Regions from separate parts of the Streptomyces cinnamoneus genome, predicted to be linked through region 1. Evidence: riboswitches for the same ligand, from Rfam matches in the RefSeq annotation. Region 1 holds a riboswitch; each other region holds the start of a gene.

Region 1 (6,017 bases):
GGTGTGGTAGACCTCGGTGCCCCAGCGCAGGGCCTCGGAGAAGGACTCCGCGCCGATCGGCGCGATCATGAACTCCTGGATGTCCACGTTGGAGTCGGCGTGCGAGCCGCCGTTCAGGATGTTCATCATCGGAACGGGCAGCAGGTGCGCGTTCGGGCCGCCGAGGTAGCGGAAGAGGGGCAGGTCCGAGGCCTCGGAGGCGGCGTGCGCCACGGCGAGGGAGACGCCGAGGATGGCGTTGGCGCCGAGCGAGCCCTTGTTGTCGGTGGCGTCCAGGTCGAACATGGCCTGGTCGATCAGGCGCTGCTCGGTGGCGTCGTAGCCGACCAGCTCCGGGCCGATCTGCTCGATGACGGCGAGGACGGCCTTCTCGACGCCCTTGCCGAGGTAGCGGTTCGGGTCACCGTCGCGCAGCTCGATGGCCTCGAAGGCACCGGTGGAGGCGCCGGACGGCACGGCGGCACGGCCCGTGGAGCCGTCGTCGAGGCCGACCTCGACCTCGACCGTGGGGTTGCCTCGCGAGTCGAGGATCTCGCGAGCTACGACGACGTCGATGGACGGCACGAGGGTCTCCTTCGTGGGTGTCTGGAGTTCAGCACCCCGAGCCTAACGGGCCCCGGAGGCTGCACCCGCCCTTGGACCGTGCACCGGACCGAAAATTGGCACAAAAGCCGAGATCACCGGAGGAATGCCCCGTGTGTTCGCTCAACGGGAACGACGCCCGGCGCCCCCGGCCGCCCTCGCCGGCCCCGCGCGGGGGCGGCCCCGGGAACGGCGGAGCCCCGCTCCGATGCGGCTCGGGGGGAAGGCGCATCGGAGCGGGGCGGTCCGCCGGGCGATCGGATGATCAGCCGACCGGGGTGCGGCAGCCGGTCAGCTGAGGTGCAGCATCTGGCCCGGGTAGATCGTGTCGGCGTCGTCGACGATGTTCTTGTTGAGGTCGTACAGCTTCTCCCAGCCGCCCTTGACCTTCTTGGCGCCGGCGATCGTGGAGAGGGTGTCGCCCTCCTTGACCTCGTACTCGCCGTCGCCCTTCTTGACGCTCTGCGGAGCGGCATGCTTCGGGGCGTACTGCTTGGCGGCGGGGGCCTCGTCGCCGCCCTGGGCCGGCTTGGCGTGCTTCGGCGCGGCCGGGCGCTCGCTGCGATCGGCGTGGCCCTGGGCCGAGGCGCTGCGGCCGGCCGAGGAGGAGGACTTCGTGGACTTCTTCGACACCGAGCCGGAGCCCGAGGTGTCCACGTTGGCCTTCGGGCCGCCCGCGGTCAGGTTGCCCGCGCCGGCGCAGCCCCAGGCGCCGGGGCCCTGCATGGCGAGGAGCCGCTCGGCGGTGGCGATCTGCTGGGCCCGGGTGGCGAGGTCGGCGCGGGGGGCGTACTGGGTGCCGCCCGCGGCCTTCCACGAGGACTGGGAGAACTGGAGGCCGCCGTAGTAGCCGTTGCCGTTGTTGATGTGCCAGTCGCCGCTGGACTCGCACTGGGCGACCTTGTCCCACGTCTGCGGGGTGGCGGCGTGGGCGGAGGTGGCGACCATCAGAGGGGCTGCGACCGCTGCGCCGGTGACACCGGCGAGCGTGACGATGCGGACGGCCTTGGACGGACGACGGTGCTTGCCCTTGGACATAAGTCGGTTTCCTCACCGACGCCTACGAGGTGAGCTGTCGGGTTCGGACCGTGAGTCTGCCCGGCCCGGTGCGCGCACCGGGCTTCACCCCAAGCCGTTCCGTTCCCGGGCCACTGCTGGCCGCTGGACCGATCCGGCGCCTACCTTGGTTCCCCCGCTCCTGCCTACGGCGCTTGCGCGACGACTACCCCGGCCGCCGGCAGGATTCGGCGTGGCGGCCGTGGTGCTCGCGGTGGCGAGCGGAGACGACGTTAAACACAGGCGGCCGGGGTGTTCAAACCCCACTTTTCAGCCACAGTTGCCGGTTGTCACCCGTAGGAACCTCCTGTTTCCGCAGGTGAAATGGGGTTTGAGGCGAACGGAGGGGCTTCGTCCAGGCTCAGGGCAACGAGACCCATGTCTCACTTTCGACTGGAACGGACATTCGCCCCGAACCACCCTACTCCTTACGGATATCGAGCCTCTGACCAGGGTGGATGAGGTTCGGATCGGAACCGACCGCTTTTTCGTTCTTCTGATAGATCGTTTGCCAGCCACCCGCAACGGAGTGCTCCTCCGCGATGACTGACAGGTTGTCACCGGGCCGCACGGTGTAGTCGCCGGCCGCCGGCAGGTCCGTACGGCCGGCCTCGGTGCCGCGCGACGGGCGCTGCGCGTCGTCGGAACGCGGCGGTTCGGCGCGGTGCTTGCCCGTGCCGGGCTCGGACGTGTCGTCAGCTGACGGGGCGGCGGGTGACGCCGGGTCGGCCGAGGGCGTGCCCGGCGCGGTCGTGGCGGAGCCGGAGGGCTCGCCCGAGGGGTCCTTGCGGTGCTTGCCCTCGCCCGTCTCCGGCGTGCCGCTCACGGGGGCGGACGGCGAGGGGATCACGGGTGCGGACGGGGAGGTTGAGGCGCCGGGGGTCTGCGAGGTGCCGGGGGTGGGGGTTTCGGTTCCGGGGGTGGGCGCGGAGGGGGTGCCGGAGGGCGTGCCCGAGGGGGTGCCGGAGGGCGCGGACGACGGGGACGAGGAGGGCGCGGGCGACGTCCGCTCCGGCGTGGACGACGGGGTCGGGCGCTCCGGCGCGGGCTTGTGGGACGGCTCGGGCGTGGACGGTATCGCCGTGCCCGGGTTCACCTCCGGCGTCCGCGTCTGCTCCTCCTTGGTGAGGCCGGCGCCGCAGCCCTTCCAGGAGTCCGCGCCCCGGGCCCGCAGGATCCGGTCGGCGACGGTGATCTGCTGCGCGCGGCTGGCCATGTCGGGGCGCGGCGCGTAGGCCGTGCCCCCGTTCTGGTCCCACATCTCCTGGGTGAGCATCAGCCCGCCGTAGTAACCGCTCTCGGAGTTGGCGCTCCACACGCCCCCGCTCTCGCACTGGGCGACGTGGTCCCAGGTGTCCGCGTCCGCGGCGTTCGCGCCGGTGGCGGCGAGCAGCGGCATGGCGATGCTCGCGCCCGTCACCCCCGCTGCGACCACGATGGCGGGTACCTGGCGGGGGCGGCGATGTCTACCGGTCCCAGAGCGCATGTGAAGGCCTTTCACTAAGGCGGCTGATGTGGTCGTAGAACATAACGACGACCCCCGGGTGTCACAAGCCGGTGTAGCGGAGGTCACGCGGAGATCACGCTGCGTTGACGCGATGTCATCTGCTATGCGGCTACGCCCCGTGCGGCTCGCCCGCCTCGAACGCGACGGGCAGCGTCCGCAGGCCGCGCATGATGAGCCCGCCGCGCCAGCGCAGGTCCTCGGGCTCGGCGGCGAGGCGCATGCCGGGCAGGCGGCGCAGGAGCGTCGCGAGCGCCGTCTGGCCCTCCAGGCGCGCCAGGGGTGCGCCGAGACAGTAATGGATCCCGTGGCCGTAGCCCAGGTGCTGGTTGTCGCGCCGGGCGAGGTCGAGGGTGTCGGGATCGGCGAACCGTTCGGGGTCGCGGTCGGCGGCGGCGAGGACGACGAGCACGGGGTCGCCCTCGGCGATGCGCTGCCCTCCGATGACCAGGTCCTGGACGGCGAAACGCCAGGTGGCGAGCTCTACGGGTCCGTCGTAGCGCAGGAGTTCCTCGACCCCCGTGGCGAGCAGGCTCTCGTCGCCCTCGGCGAGGGCCCGCTGGAGCCGCTCGCGCTGCTCGGGGTGGCGCAGCAGGGCGTAGGTTCCGTTACCGATCAGGTTCACAGTTGTTTCAAAACCGGCGAACAACAGGATGAAGGCCATGGCGGCGGCCTCGTTCTCGGTGAGGTGCTCGCCGTGGTCGCTCGCCCGGATCAGTCCGGAGATGAGGTCTTCACCGAGATCCTCCCGCTTGCGGTGGATCAGTTCCGCGAGATACGTCCGCATCCGCTTCACGGAACGGGCCACTCCGCCACGGGGGCCGCCCCCGTGGCGGATCATCATCCCGGCCCAGTCCCGGAAGTCGTCCTGGTCCTCGGCCGGGACGCCCAACAGGTCGCAGATGGCGTAGATGGGGAGCGGAAAGGCGAACTCGTGGATGAGGTCCGCCTCGCCCCTGGCCACGAAGCCGTCGATGAGCCGGTCGGTCAGCTCCTGCACCCGGGGCGCGAACTCCGCGACCCGGCGCGGGGTGAACGCCTTGGAGACCAGACGGCGCAACCGGGTGTGGTCCGGCGGGTCGATGTTCAGCAGGTGCGTCATCAGGTTGGCGCTCCGCTCGCCGGGGATGCCGACCTTGCCCTTGCCGTGGGCTCCCTCCGAGTGGTGCACGGGGTTCTTCGACAGCCGCTGGTCGGCGAGCGCCTGGCGGGCGTCGGCGTACCGGGTGACCAGCCATGCCTCGACGCCGCTGGGCAGCGCGGTGCGGTGCACCGGGGCGTGCTCGCGCAGCCAGGCGTACGCCGGGTACGGGTCGGAGGCGAACTCCCAGGTGAAGAGGGGAGGGGCGGGGGGCGTGTGGTTCGTGTGCACGCCCCGACGCTACCTAGGGACCCTTGGCGCCGCCGCTGCCGAAGGACCCGCTGCTGCCCGGCTCCCACTTCTTGCGTTCCTCGGAGGGCTCCTCGGGATGGCTGCCGGGGTTCCTGATCTCGTGCGGCAGCACCCGCTCGCCGTTGGCCTCGGGCTGGATCGGGTCGGCCTCGCGGTGTTCGGTCACGTAGTCGACCCGGCCGTTGTCGTCCTCGTGCCCGGGGCCGTGGTCGGGCGACGTCGGGCCGGTCTCGTGTTCCTCCCGCGTCTGCCAGGCGCCCTGGCGCCGCTGCGGCTGGCTCGGGGGAGGAGGCTCCTTGTCCCGCCACCGCTGCCCGAACACGAAGGCGAGGATCAGCAGGGCGACGACGAACAGCCCGACGATGAAGGGGGCGACGCCCCCGACCCAGGCCGGCAGGGCGAGGTCCGTGTGCTCATAGCGCATGGATGTCGGGTACCCGGCGACCGCCGGGTCAAGACCGCCAGTGGGCCGAACGGGTGAGCGGCGTCCTACTGTCCGGTCGCCGCCTCCGCCGCCAGGATCGCGTCGCGGTACGTGCGCGCGGCGGCCCGCAGGGCGGTCTCCGGCTCGACGCCGGCCGCCTCGGCCCGTACGGCCAGGGCGAGGAGTTCGTAGCCGACGCCGTCCCCGGCCGGGACCGGGACGTCCAGGCCGCCGGAGCGGACGCGGGAGGCGAGCTTCGCGGCCAGGGCCAGGGCGGGCTGGCCCAGGGGGACGCCCTCGGTGACGGAGTCGCGGCGCTTCTCCGCGTCCTTGGTCCGCATCCAGTGCGCCCGGACGTCCTCCGGCGTCTCGGCGGACTCCTCCCCGAAGACGTGCGGGTGGCGGTGGACGAGCTTGTCGACGATGACGCCCGCGACGTCGTCGACGGAGAACGGCTCGTCCGGGTCGTCCTGGGCGATGCGGGCGTGGAAGACGACCTGGAGCAGCACGTCGCCCAGCTCCTCGCGCAGCGCCTCCCGGTCCCCCGTCTCGATGGCCTCCAGCAGCTCGTACATCTCCTCCAGCCCGTACTTGGCCAGGTCCTCGTGGGTGCGGATGCCGCTCCAGGGGCAGGCGCGGCGGATCCGGTCCATCACCTGCACCAGGTCGAGCAGCCGGGCGCCGGGCAGGTCGTACGAGCCGGGGAGCAGCTCCAGGGCGGGCATCGACTCCCGGCCGGAGCCGGCCAGCCGGGCCAGGCCGTCGGTGAGGGCCGACTCGCCCTCGGCGGAGGTGAGCACCACGGCGGTACGCCCCCCGCCGGCGCAGTAGTCGACCAGCTCGCGGGCGGCGGGCGCCGTGTGCTCGACCTCGACGCCGGCCTCCCGCAGATACGGCAGCTGGGGGTGGTCCGCGTCGGCGCACAGCACCCGGTCTGCGGCGCGCAGGGTCTGCCAGGCGGGCCAGGACAGCAGCCCCGGCGCGACGCGGTGGCTGGTGGTGAGCAGGACGATGCGGCCGAGGGGGTCGGTGCCGGATGCGGAGTCGTTCACGTGGTC
Region 2 (6,017 bases), 2.2 Mb from region 1:
CTGGTCGTCACGCCGTTCGGCATGGCCCTGGCCGTGATCGACCGGGGCCCGGCGCTCTGGCTGGCCGCCGGCGGCTGGCTGGTCACCACCTTCAAGGTCGGCGTGGACAACGTCCTGGCGGTCAGCTTCCGCCAGAGCGTGACCCCTGACCGGCTGCTCGGCCGGGTGAACGCCACCATGCGCCTGGTCCTGACCGGCTCCCTCGCCGCGGGTGCGGCCCTGGCCGGCCTCCTCGGGGAGCTGCTCTCGGTCCGCGCCGCGCTGTGGGCCGGCGCCCTCAGTCTGGCGCTGACCTGGGTGCCGATCGCCTGCTCGCCCCTGCGCCGCCTGCGCGAGATACCGGGCCTGTGACCGGCTACGGCGCTCTGCGGGGGTGCGCTCGCCCACACCGCACCCCCCGGAATACCTGACACATCAGATACTGTTGCTTCAGGCGAATCGCCCGCGTCCGGCGGGCTCCGCACCCTGGAGACTCCCCCATGAAGCTCGTCTACGTCTTCGACGCCTACTGCGGCTGGTCCTACGGCTTCTCGCCGGTGCTGGCCGAGGTCACCCGCCGCCACCCGGAGCTCGCGGTGGAGGTCGTCTCGGGCGGGCTCTTCACCGGGGCCCGGAGGGTGCCGATCCGCGAATTCGGCTACGTCCAGGGCGCCAACGCCAAGATCAGCGAACTGACGGGGGTGACGTTCGGGCAGCCCTACGACCGGCTGATCGCGGACGGCTCCTTCGTCATGGACTCCGAGGCCGCGGCGCGCGGCATGGCGGCCCTCCGCCAGGCCGCCCCGGACCGGGCCGCGGAGCTCGCCGCGGCGATGCAGGAGGCGTTCTACGCGGCCGGGCTGAGCCTCTCCGACGCGGCCACCTACCGCCGGATCGCCTCGGGCGCCGGCCTGGACGCGGACGCCGTGACCGCCGCGTTCGGCGCCCCGGCGGCGCAGACCGCCGCCCGCGCCGACTTCCGCCGCGCGGCCGGCTTCGGAGTCCAGGGCTTCCCCACCCTGCTGGCCGTCGACGGTGACCGGGCAGCGGTCCTCGCGGTCGGGCACGCCACCGCCGACCAGGTGGACCACGGCCTGGCCGCGTTCGGCGCCGCCACCCGCTGACGCCACCGCCGACCCCACGGGCGGTGCGCCGGAGGACCTCCGGCGCACACCGCCCGTCGTCAGTCCACCGCGTCCATGAAGGCGACCATGCGGGCGTTGACCTGCCCGGCATGATCGAGATTGGGCCCGTGCCCGGTGTCGGCGATGATCTCGGCGCGCGCGGTGGGGACCAGCCGTGGCAGCCGTTCCGCCTGCCGGGCCGGATGGACCAACAGGCTCCGCTCGCCGAGGAGCAGACAGAGCGGGGTGCGGATCGTCCGCAGCTCGGCCTCGGTCAGTGGGAGCGGTGAGGGGCGGCGGATGCGGAACGCCCGGAGGCTCGACCAGATCATGGCGCGCAGCTCCGGGACCACGAGGACGGGCTGGTCCAGCCACGCCGCCAGCCTCCGGCGGATCGCCACGGGCGCGACCATCCCCAGGGCGCTGACGAAGATCCAGGCGTAGAAGCGCAGGCCGGTCTTCTCCAGCCCGCCCGGGTCCAGCAGGGTGACGGACGCCAGCCGGCCGGGGGCGCGATGCGCCTGGTTCAGCGCGAGCCACCCGCCGTAGGAGTGCCCCACCAGGTGGACCCGGTCGAGGCCGAGGCCGTCGAGCACCTGCTCCAGCCACCGGGCGGCGTCCTCCGGCTCGTGGATGGGCGCGCGCTGCACGCTGCGGCCCGGGTCGCCGAGCGTGTCGACGGCGTAGACGGGCCGGCGCCCGGCGAGGGCCGCCACGTTCGGGTACCACTGGGCGGAGTTGCCGCCGGCGCCGTGCACGAGCACGACCGGCGTCCGCGCGTCGGGTCCGACGCGGGGACCGTGCAGGTACACGTGCGTGGTGCCGAAGTCGGTCTCCACGTCGACCTCCTCACGTGGCATCGGGCCGAGCCCCATGACCGCCTCGCACGCCTCGAAGTAGCGGTCGCGCAGCTCTTCGCTCACATAACGCCCGACGGAACGGTCGTCGCCCCCGCGGTCACGGGTCATGTTCTCGGACACGGTCGTGCACCTCCGCCTCGTCCTTTTGGTGATACCACCGTATCACCATGGTGATACGGCTGTATCATGGAGCGCAGCCGGCACGACCGGACTGGTGGACGGAAACGGGCGGAGGCGCGGCGGATGCCGAAACGGGTCGACCACGAACAGCGGCGCGCACAGATCGCCGAGGCGCTGCTCCGGGTTGCCGGGGAACGGGGCCTGCACGCCGTCGGGATGCGCGACGTGGCGGCGGAGGCGGGCGTCTCCCTGCGCCTGGTGCAGTACTACTTCCAGACCAAGGAGAACCTGCTGCTCTACGGGCTGCACCACCTCGCCGAGGGCCTCGGTGCGCGCGTCGGCGCCCGGGTGGCGGCCGCGGGAGGCGAGGGCGGGCCGCGGTCGGTCGTGGAGGCGGTGCTGCTGGAGTCGCTGCCGACCGACGAGGAGAGCCGCGTCTTCCATCTCGTCTACACCGCCTACGCGGTGCTCGCCGTGACGGACGAGGCGCTGGCCGCCCAGCCGTTCATCGACGGGCCGCGCGCCGCCGAGGACCTGCTGACGCGCCAGCTGGAGGCGGCCCGCGAGGAGGGCGCCGCCGTGCCCGGCCTGGACGCGCGGACCGAGGCGATCGGCCTGCTGGCCATGTCGGCCGGGCTCGGCACGAGCGTGCTGGTCGGGCAGCGCAGCGCGGAGGCCGCCACGGCCGTCCTGCGCCACCACCTGGACCGGCTGTTCGGCGGCACCCCGGCGCGATGACGGCCGCGCGACGACGAAAGCTCCCCGCCCTTCGGACGGGGAGCGGACGCGCCGGTCGCGGACCTACTTGACCCGGCCGTACCAGACGCTGTTGGACCAGATCTTCTCCAGGCGCACGGAGGTGCCCGGCTTGGGGGCGTGCCAGATCTTGTTGCTACCCGCGTAGATGCCGACGTGGTAGACGTTGCTGCCCGAGTGGAAGAACACCAGGTCGCCGACCTGGCGGGAGCCACCGGAGACATGCCGGGTGGAGTTGTACTGGCTCGCCGCGGTGCGCGGGAGGGACTTGCCGACCCTCTTGAACGAGTAGAGCGTCAGACCCGAGCAGTCGAACCGGTTCGGGCCCGCGGCGCCGTACTGGTAGGGCGAGCCCTGCTTGGAGGCCGCCGCCTTCAGAGCCTGCTCCCCCGCGGTGGCCGCGGAGGCCTCGGTGGCGAGGCCGGGGACGAGCACCGAAGCCGCGAGCGTGGCCGCGGTGATGGCCGACGCGGCGCCGGCGCGGGAAACGAGCACGGGTATGCGAGGCAACGCAGACATGCCAAAGCCCTTCGACATCCGCCTGCGAAAGGTGACCTGTCGGGTTCGGGCTGCGAAGTTGCCCGGCCATCGTGTGGCTTCACCCCAAGGACCACCGCTTTCGTGGTCCGTACCGCTTGGGTCTCCCGCTCCTGCCGATCCGTCAATTCGTTTCCGCACCCGGTGCGGCGGCAGGACTCGGCGTCCGCCCGGGTCGCCCGCCTCGGTGACGGGATCTTGTGTTCGAGCACAGATCCTGCATCATCGACCGCTCCGGATCCGCCCCGAAACGGGCTTCTGTGAACTTCTTCACTTCGCGCCCAGCGCGGGAACCGGCCCTTTCCGGAACGCCCCTGGAAGGCCGTTCTCCCAGGCGACGGAGGGGATTTCCGGCCTTGGCGGAACAACCGGAAGGCGCGATTCAGCAGGGGCGGCGCCAGGCGTCCAGATCGAGCTTCTTCTGCATGGAACTCAGCCCCAACCGCTTCGCGGTCCCACAGAACGCCCCCGGCTCCAGGTCGTATTCGACGTGGAAGACCGCTTTGTCCCCCTGGACGAACGGCGCCAGCTTCTCGCACTCCTTGTACTGGGCACACTGCTCGTTGACCGCGAAATCGAAGTCGCGGACCAGTTCCGGAATCTGGTCGAGGTCGTTCTTCAAACCGATGGCCAGGCCACGCTCATGGGCCAGTTCCACCAGCATCCGGTTGAATGCCAGCTGATGACCGGCGGTCAGGGGAAAACCGGTGTCATTGCGAAATCCCTCCGTCAGATCCGGTTCGACGGCGTCGAATCCCTTCTGCCGGCACATCTCCATGCGGCCCGCCATGAGGGGCCGCAGAACGTCGAGCCGGCGGATGTCCAGCCATTTCTCGCCGTTCCACCCCTTGTTCTTCCTGCCGCGCAGCGCCGAGGGGAACTTCGCCTGGTCGGGCCGGAAGTCCTCCCACGCCCCGGCGTTGACGTAACAGATCACTTTCCGGCCGCGGGCGTGGAGTTCGGCGACGGTGTCCGCGGAATTCTCGAAACCGTCGATGTCGTAGACGGGCACGTCGACGGACGTGTCCACCGTGCCGTCGAGCTGCCACTGCCAGCGGGTGCCCGGCCGGGGCCGCCAGCGGGCCGGGGCACCGGAGGGGGTTCCGGGCGAGGCCGAAGGGGCTCCCGGGGAGGCCGACGGGCTCCCGGGCGAAGCCGAGGGGGTGTCCGCCGTGCCGGACGCGTCCGGCGTCCCCGTCGCACCCGGCCGCGCCGTGCGCTCCGCTCCCGCCTCCGGCGCCTCGTCCCCGGGCTCCGAGGACGACGAGGAACACCCGGCCAGCAGCGCCAGTGCCACGGCCAGCGCCCCGGCCCTCCCCCACCGCCGCGTCACCGCGCCGCCCCCGGCAGCCCGGAGCCCGTGAGGGGCACGCTCCGCCAGGGGTTGGCCCCGGTCCCCGGCACCGCGCAGTGCACGCCGGCGCCCCGGCGGCCGGCGGTGCGCGCCACCTGCTCCGCCCGCCCGTCGGGCACCCCGTGGACCAGGTGGCAGAAGCGTCCCGGCGGATGGTCGGCGGTCCAGTCCGGCACCCCGGCGCGACGGTAGTCCTCCCAGGAGCCCTCGAAGGTGACGAGGAGATCGGCGATCCGGGCGTAGCCGGGATCGGGATGCGTGCCCGGGTTGAGCACGGCGGTGCGTGCGCCCAGCGCCCTGGCGACCCGCACCAGCCTGCGGTAGCGGGGCACGAGCGCGGCCTGCACCGGGACCTGGTCGAGGAAGACCCCGTCCACGCCGTACCACCTGCGGTGCCGGCGGATGTCGGCGACGACGGACCGGGGCGGGCGGCGGCCGTAACCGGTGTCGGCGTAGCCGAGCAGCCGCACCCCGGCGCCGCGCAGGCGTTCGGCCGCGGCGGAGAAGGCGGGGTCGGGGCGGTGGCCGGGCCCGTCGGCGACGTTGAGCACCACGCCGTGCAGCCGGGGCGCGGCCGCCACCAGGTCCTGCCAGGCCGCCGGGTCGGTCGCGGGGTGCACGTACAGCGGAACGAGCAGCCGCTGTCCGTCCGGTGACGCGTCGGCGGCCCTCACCGGGCGCGCTCCTCGGTCCGGTCGGGGCTCTCGGCCCACAGGTCGGCGAGGGACCGGGCGAGTTCGCGGTGCGGCGCCCAGCCCAGGGCGTCGCGGGCGAGGGCGATGTCGGCCTGCTGCCAGGGGACGGCGGCCGAGCGGGGGGATCCGTCCCCGTCCTCGGTCAGCCGACCGCGGAAGCCGGCCGCCCGGGCCAGGCCCGCGGCGAGTTCCCGGGCGGGGCGGGCCGTTCCGCTGCCGATGTTGAGGACGGGGGGAAGGGGGCCGGGCGCGGTGACGGCGAGGGCGACGGCCTCGGCCACGTCCCGGGCGTCGACGAAGTCGCGGTGCGCGGAGAGGTCGCCGACCCGGACCTCGCCGCCGGGGCCCGCCTCCCGGAGCCCGGCGGCGAGCCGGCCGGCGAGCGAGGAGAGGGGGGCGCCCGGACCGACGGGGTTGAAGACGCGCAGGACCACCGCGTCGAGCCCGGAGCCGGTGACGGCGAGGGTGCCGGCCAGCTTGGCGGCGCCGTAGAGGCCGAGGGGGCGGGCGGGGTCGCCCTCGGTGCGGGGCCGGTCGCCCGGCCCGTACTCCGCGGCGGACCCCAGGTGGACCAGGCGGGCCTGCGGTGCCG
Region 3 (6,017 bases), 2.5 Mb from region 1:
GCACGTCGAGCAGGTCGGCCGCCTCCTGCTCGGAGGGCTCGGCCACGCAGGCCCCGGCGTTCCGGCGGATGATCACGAATCCCTCGGAGGCGAGGGTGCGCAGGGCTTCGCGCACGGGCACCCGGGAGACCCCGTAGCGGCGGGCGAGGATTTCCTCGACGAGCCGGCCGCCCGGCGGGAGCACACCCGAGACGATGTCGTCGCGAATTGCCGTGCACACGGCGTGCGTCGAAATACGGCCGCTTTCGCCTCTGCCCTCACGGTCGCCGTTCACGAGGCGACTCTAGGGCAATGCCCGGAGATTTCCGATGGCTCGTCCCGGGCGGTGGACGCCTTTTGGCCAGCCCGCCCGGACACCGGCGCGCCCGGCCGTGACAACGCGAAGACCCCGGCCGTGGCCGGGGTCTTCGGAAGGCTTCCGGGTGGAAATCCGCGGCGTGCGGACCTCAGATGTCGACGCCGTGGGAGCGCAGGTAGGCGACCGGGTCGATGTCGGTGCCGTAGGTGGCGCCGGTGCGGGCCTCGAAGTGCAGGTGCGGGCCGGTGACGTTGCCCGTGGCGCCCGAGACGCCGATCTCCTGGCCGGCGGTGACGGACTGGCCGACGGACACCTCGATGGTCAGCAGGTGGCCGTACTGCGTGTAGGTGCCGTCGTTGTGCTTGATGACGACGTTGTTGCCGTAGGCGCCGCCCCAGCCGGCCTCGACGATCGTGCCCGCGCCCACCGCGTGCACCGAGGTACCCGAGTCGGCGTGGAAGTCCACGCCGGTGTGGCTGCCGGAGGACCACAGGCCACTGGAGGCCTTGTAGGAGGTGGAGACGTAGGAGCCGGTGATCGGCATCACGAAGGTGTTGAGGCGCTTGCGCTCCTCCTCGCGGGCGGCGCGCTCCTTGGCCTCGCGCTCCTCCTCAAGCTTGCGCTTGGCCTCTTCGTAGCGCTGCTTGACGTCGGCGGCCTTCTGCTTGGCCGCGGCCTCGGCGTGGGACCGGGCGGCGGCCTCGTCGGCGGCGCTGCGCTGGGTCTCGGCCTGGGCGTCGATGGTGTCCGCCATGACGTCGCCCATGACGATGGCCTGCGTCAGGCCCGTGTCCTCGGGGCGCTGGGAGTCGTCGCCGGAGGCGGCGAAGGCCGGGGCCGCGACACCCGCGACGACGCCGGCCGCCGTCAGGGTGGCTATGCCCGCCACGTTGGCGCTGACGCGCACGGCACGGCTGGGACGACGGTGCTTCCCGCTGGGACGGGTGAACGACATGGCTGTCGCCGATCCTTTCCTTCCTTCTCGCCTACCGGGTTAGCTGACGGGTTCGGAGCAGGAAGGTCTCCTACGGATCCCTCGTGAGAGGGCTCCGATTCACCCCAGGGACGTTTGGGTCCCCGGCTCCCCTCGGCTCGCGCCTCGGGAACTCGGCGATGACAATCCGGGGCCGCGGTTGCGGCTCCGATCTGACGGACTGCCGCACTGACGCTAATCGGCGTCAGATTCGAACGGCAAACAGAACTGGGATTTTATGACGTACGCCACACGACCAACGTGCAACCACTACATGAAATTGGACATAAGGGAGACGCGTGGGCCTCAACGAGCCCACGCGTCTCCCTTGTGCGCCGGAGCGCCTCAGTGCTGTTGAGCGCCCGTCAGGCGGAGACGACCGTCACCGGGCCGATCCCCAGCGCCTTGACAGGCTCGGCGATCTCGGCCGCGTCGCCCACGAGGACCGTGACGAGCCGGTCGGCCGGGAAGGCGTTCACGACGGCCGCGGTGGCCTCCACCGTGCCGGTCTCCGCGAGGCGTTCGTACAGCCCCGCCTGGTAGTCGTCCGGCAGGTACTGCTCGACCTGGTCCGCGAAGGTGCCCGCGACGGCCGCCGCCGTCTCGTACTTCAGCGGGGCGACGCCGACCAGGTTCTGCACGGCCACGTCCCGCTCGGCCTCGGTCAGGCCCTCGGCCGCCAGGGTGCGCAGCACTCCCCAGAGGTCCTCCAGCGCCGGGCCCGTGTTGGGGGTGTCCACGGAGCCGCTGACGGCCACCATCCCGAGGCCCGTGCCGTCGGGCGCGGAGCGCAGCGCCTGGCAGAAGGCCCGCACGCCGTAGGTGTAGCCCTTCTCCTCACGCAGCACCCGGTCCAGACGGGAGGTCAGGGTGCCGCCGAGGCAGTAGGTGCCGAGCACCTGGGCGGGCCAGGCGCGGTCGTGCCGGTCGGTGCCGACGCGGCCCAGCAGCAGCTGGGTCTGGACGGCGCCGGGGCGGTCGACGATGACGACGCGGCCGGCGTCCTCCGTGCTGATGGCCGGCATGGGCCGGGGCTCGGCCGGGCCACCGGTCCAGGCACCCAGGGACTCGGCCAGGGCGTGGTCGAGATCGACGCCGGTGAAGTCGCCGACGACCACGACGGTCGCGGCGGCGGGGCGGACGTGGGCCTCGTAGAAGGCCCGCACCGCGGCGGCGTCGATGCGCTCGACGGTCTCCTGGCTGCCCTGGCGCGGCCGGGACATGCGCGTGCCGGCCGGGAAGAGCTCGGCGGCCAGGGCCATGGCGGCGCGCCGGGCGGGGTTGGCCAGCTCGTGCGGGATCTCGTCCAGGCGGTTGAGCACGAGGCGTTCCACCTCGTTGTCCGGGAAGGCCGGGGCGCGCAGGGCGTCCGCGAGCAGGCCGAGGGCCTTGGGCAGGCGGGAGGCCGGGACCTCCAGCGAGACCCGGACGCCCGGGTGGTCGGCGTGCGCGTCCAGGGTGGCGCCGCAGCGCTCCAGCTCGGCGGTGAAGTCCTCGGCGCTGAGCTTGTCGGTGCCCTCGGAGAAGGCGCGCGCCATGATCGTGGCGACGCCGTCCAGGCCCTCGGGCTCGGCGTCCAGGGGGGCGTCCAGGACGACCTCGACGGCGACGACCTGCTGGCCCGGGCGGTGGCAGCGCAGCACGGTGAGGCCGTTGGGGAGCTGGCCGCGCTCGGGGGCGGGGAAGTCCCAGGGGCTCGGCAGGCCGGGCTGGGGCTGGGGGTGGAATTCCATCGAAGGGCCTGCGGTCTCCGGGGTGCTCGCGGCTACGGCGTCGCTCACTTTGCCGTCTCCTCTTCCTCGTTCTTGCCGGTGGCGTCGGCGTCCGCCTGGGGCGAGGTCGGCTCGTACACCAGCACGGCGCGGTTGGCGGGGTGCAGCCGGGCCTTGGCGACGGCCTGCACCTCCTCCGGGGTGATGTCCAGGGCGCGGTGCACCGCGGTCAGGGCGAGCTGCGGGTCGCCGAACAGCACGGCGAAGCGGCACAGTTCGTCGGCCCGTCCGCTGACGGTGGCGAGCCGGTCCAGCCACTCGCGCTCCAGCTGGGCCTGGGCACGCTCCATCTCCTGGGGGGTGGGCCCCTCCAGGGCGAAGCGGGCCAGCTCCTCGTCGACGGCACTCTCGATGTCGGGCACCTCGACGCCGCCGGACGCCTTGACGTCCAGCCAGCCCAGGGAGGGGGCGCCGGCCAGGCGCAGCAGGCCGAAGCCGGCGGCGACGGCGGAGCGGTCGTGCCGGACCAGGCGGTTGTGGAGGCGGGAGGACTCGCCGCCGCCGAGGATGGTGAGGGCCAGGTCGGCGGCGTCGCCCTCGCGCGTGCCGTCGTGCGGGAGGCGGTAGGCGGCCATCAGGGCGCGGGAGGGCACCTCCTCGCGGACGACCTCGCGCAGCTCCTCGCCGATGGTGTCGGGGAGGGTGCCGTCGCGCGGGGGCTGCTTGCCGTCGTGGCCCGGGATGGAGCCGAAGTACTTCTCGATCCAGGCGAGCGTCCGCTCGGGGTCGATGTCGCCGACGACGGAGAGGACGGCGTTGTTGGGCGCGTAGTACGTGCGGAAGAAGTTCCGCGCGTCCTCCAGGGAGGCGGCGTCCAGGTCGGCCATGGAGCCGATCGGCGTGTGGTGGTACGGGTGGCCGTCGGGGTAGGCCATGGCCGTCAGCTTCTCGAAGGCCGTGCCATAGGGCACGTTGTCGTACCGCTGGCGGCGCTCGTTCTTGACGACGTCGCGCTGGTTCTCCATGGACTCCTCGTCCAGCGCGGTCAGCAGCGAGCCCATCCGGTCGGCTTCGAGCCACAGGGCCAGCTCCAGCTGGTGGGCGGGCATGGTCTCGAAGTAGTTGGTGCGCTCGAAGCTGGTGGTGCCGTTGAGCGAGCCGCCCGCCCCCTGCACCAGCTCGAAGTGGCCGTTGCCCTTGACCTGCGCCGAGCCCTGGAACATCAGGTGCTCGAAGAGGTGGGCGAGGCCGGTGCGGCCCTTGACCTCGTGGCGCGAACCGACGTCGTACCAGAGGCAGACGGCCGCGACCGGGGTCAGATGGTCCTCGGAGAGCACGACCCGCAGGCCATTGGCCAGGCGGTGCTCCGTCGCTGTCAGGCCGCCGGAACCGGCCTGTTGCGTGGCCGTGTGACCCATGGGCATGTACGTCCCTTCGATCTCTTGAGATCTCGCGGTGCCGCCCGGGATCTCGCGTGATGACGCGCGGCGAACCGCGTGATGAACAGTGCTGTCACTGTATGCAAGCGCGCCGGTGTCTGGCGAAGTTCCCGACCCGCCGGACGCCTCCCGGACGGGTCGCGGTCGGGGTTGTCAGTGGAGCGGTCCACAATGGTCGGCGTCAGACCCCGCCACGGCAATCGATCGAAGGAGCCGCAGCCGCGATGGCCCGCCGCAGCACGAAGACCCCGCCGCCGGAAGAGTTCGAGGAGCGCATCCTCGACATCGACGTCGTCGACGAGATGCAGGGCTCCTTCCTCGAGTACGCCTACTCCGTCATCTACTCCCGCGCCCTGCCGGACGCGCGCGACGGCCTCAAGCCCGTCCAGCGCCGGATCATCTACCAGATGAACGAGATGGGGCTGCGCCCCGAGCGGTCGTACGTGAAGTGCGCCCGCGTCGTCGGCGAGGTGATGGGTAAGCTCCACCCGCACGGCGACGCCTCGATCTACGACGCCCTGGTCCGCATGGCCCAGCCCTTCTCCATGCGCGTGCCGCTGGTGGACGGCCACGGCAACTTCGGCTCGCTCGGCAACGACGACCCGCCCGCGGCCATGCGGTACACCGAGGCCCGGATGGCGGCGGCGACGTCCCTGATGACCGACTCCATCGACGAGGAGACGGTCGACTTCACGCCGAACTACGACGGCAGCGAGCGGGAGCCCGTCGCCCTGCCCTCGGCGTATCCGAACCTGCTGGTCAACGGCTCGTCCGGGATCGCGGTCGGCATGGCGACGAACATGCCGCCGCACAATCTGGGCGAGGTCGTCGCCGCCGCCCGCCACCTGATCAAGCACCCGGGCGCCGACCTCGAGACGCTCATGAGGTACGTGCCGGGGCCGGACCTGCCCACGGGCGGCCGGATCGTGGGCCTGGCCGGCATCCGGGACGCCTACGAGACCGGCCGCGGCACCTTCAAGATCCGCGCCACCGTCTCCGTGGAGAACGTGACGGCCCGCCGCAAGGGCCTGGTCGTCACCGAGCTGCCCTTCACGGTGGGCCCGGAGAAGGTCGTCTCCAAGATCAAGGATCTGGTCGGCGCGAAGAAGCTCCAGGGCATCGCCGACGTGAAGGACCTCACCGACCGCGCCCACGGCCTCCGGCTGGTCATCGAGATCAAGAACGGCTTCAACCCCGAGGCCGTCCTGCAGCAGCTCTACAAGCTCACGCCGATGGAGGAGTCCTTCGGCATCAACAACGTCGCGCTGGTGGACGGCCAGCCGCTGACGCTGGGCCTGAAGGAGCTGCTGGAGGTCTACGTCGACCACCGCTTCGAGGTGGTGCGCCGCCGCAGCGAGTTCCGCCGCACCAAGCGCCGCGACCGGCTGCACCTGGTGGAGGGGCTGCTGGTGGCGCTCCTCGACATCGACGAAGTCATCCGGATCATCCGATCGAGTGAGAACGCCGCGGCGGCGAAGGAGTCACTCGTCGCGCGCTTCTCGCTCTCCGAGGTGCAGACGCAGTACATCCTCGACACCCCGCTGCGCCGCCTGACGAAGTTCGACCGCATCGAGCTGGAGTCCGAGCGGGACAGG

The links. A riboswitch is a leader RNA that binds a small molecule or an ion and turns the genes downstream of it on or off. The one in region 1 is predicted to bind cyclic di-AMP.
Region 2: it holds a riboswitch for cyclic di-AMP, as region 1 does, so the genes downstream of both, CYQ11_RS03020 (C40 family peptidase) here and CYQ11_RS12085 (LysM peptidoglycan-binding domain-containing protein) in region 1, are expected to answer to the same signal.
Region 3: it holds a riboswitch for cyclic di-AMP, as region 1 does, so the genes downstream of both, CYQ11_RS23700 (M23 family metallopeptidase) here and CYQ11_RS12085 (LysM peptidoglycan-binding domain-containing protein) in region 1, are expected to answer to the same signal.

Annotation. Positions count from the first base shown of each region.
Region 1 covers NZ_PKFQ01000001.1:2,819,958-2,825,974, forward strand. The annotation lists gene eno (phosphopyruvate hydratase) at 1-564, opposite strand, end outside; gene CYQ11_RS12085 (LysM peptidoglycan-binding domain-containing protein) at 874-1,620, opposite strand; cyclic di-AMP (ydaO/yuaA leader) riboswitch at 1,625-1,802, opposite strand; gene CYQ11_RS12090 (transglycosylase family protein) at 2,060-3,073, opposite strand; gene CYQ11_RS12095 (cytochrome P450 family protein) at 3,255-4,514, opposite strand; gene CYQ11_RS12100 (DUF6479 family protein) at 4,528-4,959, opposite strand; gene CYQ11_RS12105 (nucleoside triphosphate pyrophosphohydrolase) at 5,025-6,011, opposite strand.
Region 2 covers NZ_PKFQ01000001.1:635,252-641,268, forward strand. The annotation lists gene CYQ11_RS03000 (MFS transporter) at 1-351, shown strand, start outside; gene CYQ11_RS03005 (DsbA family protein) at 480-1,103, shown strand; gene CYQ11_RS03010 (alpha/beta fold hydrolase) at 1,163-2,071, opposite strand; gene CYQ11_RS03015 (TetR/AcrR family transcriptional regulator) at 2,207-2,821, shown strand; gene CYQ11_RS03020 (C40 family peptidase) at 2,885-3,358, opposite strand; cyclic di-AMP (ydaO/yuaA leader) riboswitch at 3,363-3,513, opposite strand; gene CYQ11_RS03025 (endo alpha-1,4 polygalactosaminidase) at 3,759-4,709, opposite strand; gene CYQ11_RS03030 (spherulation-specific family 4 protein) at 4,706-5,404, opposite strand; gene CYQ11_RS03035 (NAD-dependent epimerase/dehydratase family protein) at 5,401-6,017, opposite strand, start outside.
Region 3 covers NZ_PKFQ01000001.1:5,282,317-5,288,333, reverse strand. The annotation lists gene CYQ11_RS23705 (GntR family transcriptional regulator) at 1-220, opposite strand, end outside; gene CYQ11_RS23700 (M23 family metallopeptidase) at 447-1,253, opposite strand; cyclic di-AMP (ydaO/yuaA leader) riboswitch at 1,267-1,421, opposite strand; gene CYQ11_RS23695 (M16 family metallopeptidase) at 1,637-3,004, opposite strand; gene CYQ11_RS23690 (M16 family metallopeptidase) at 3,049-4,401, opposite strand; gene CYQ11_RS23685 (DNA gyrase/topoisomerase IV subunit A) at 4,647-6,017, shown strand, end outside.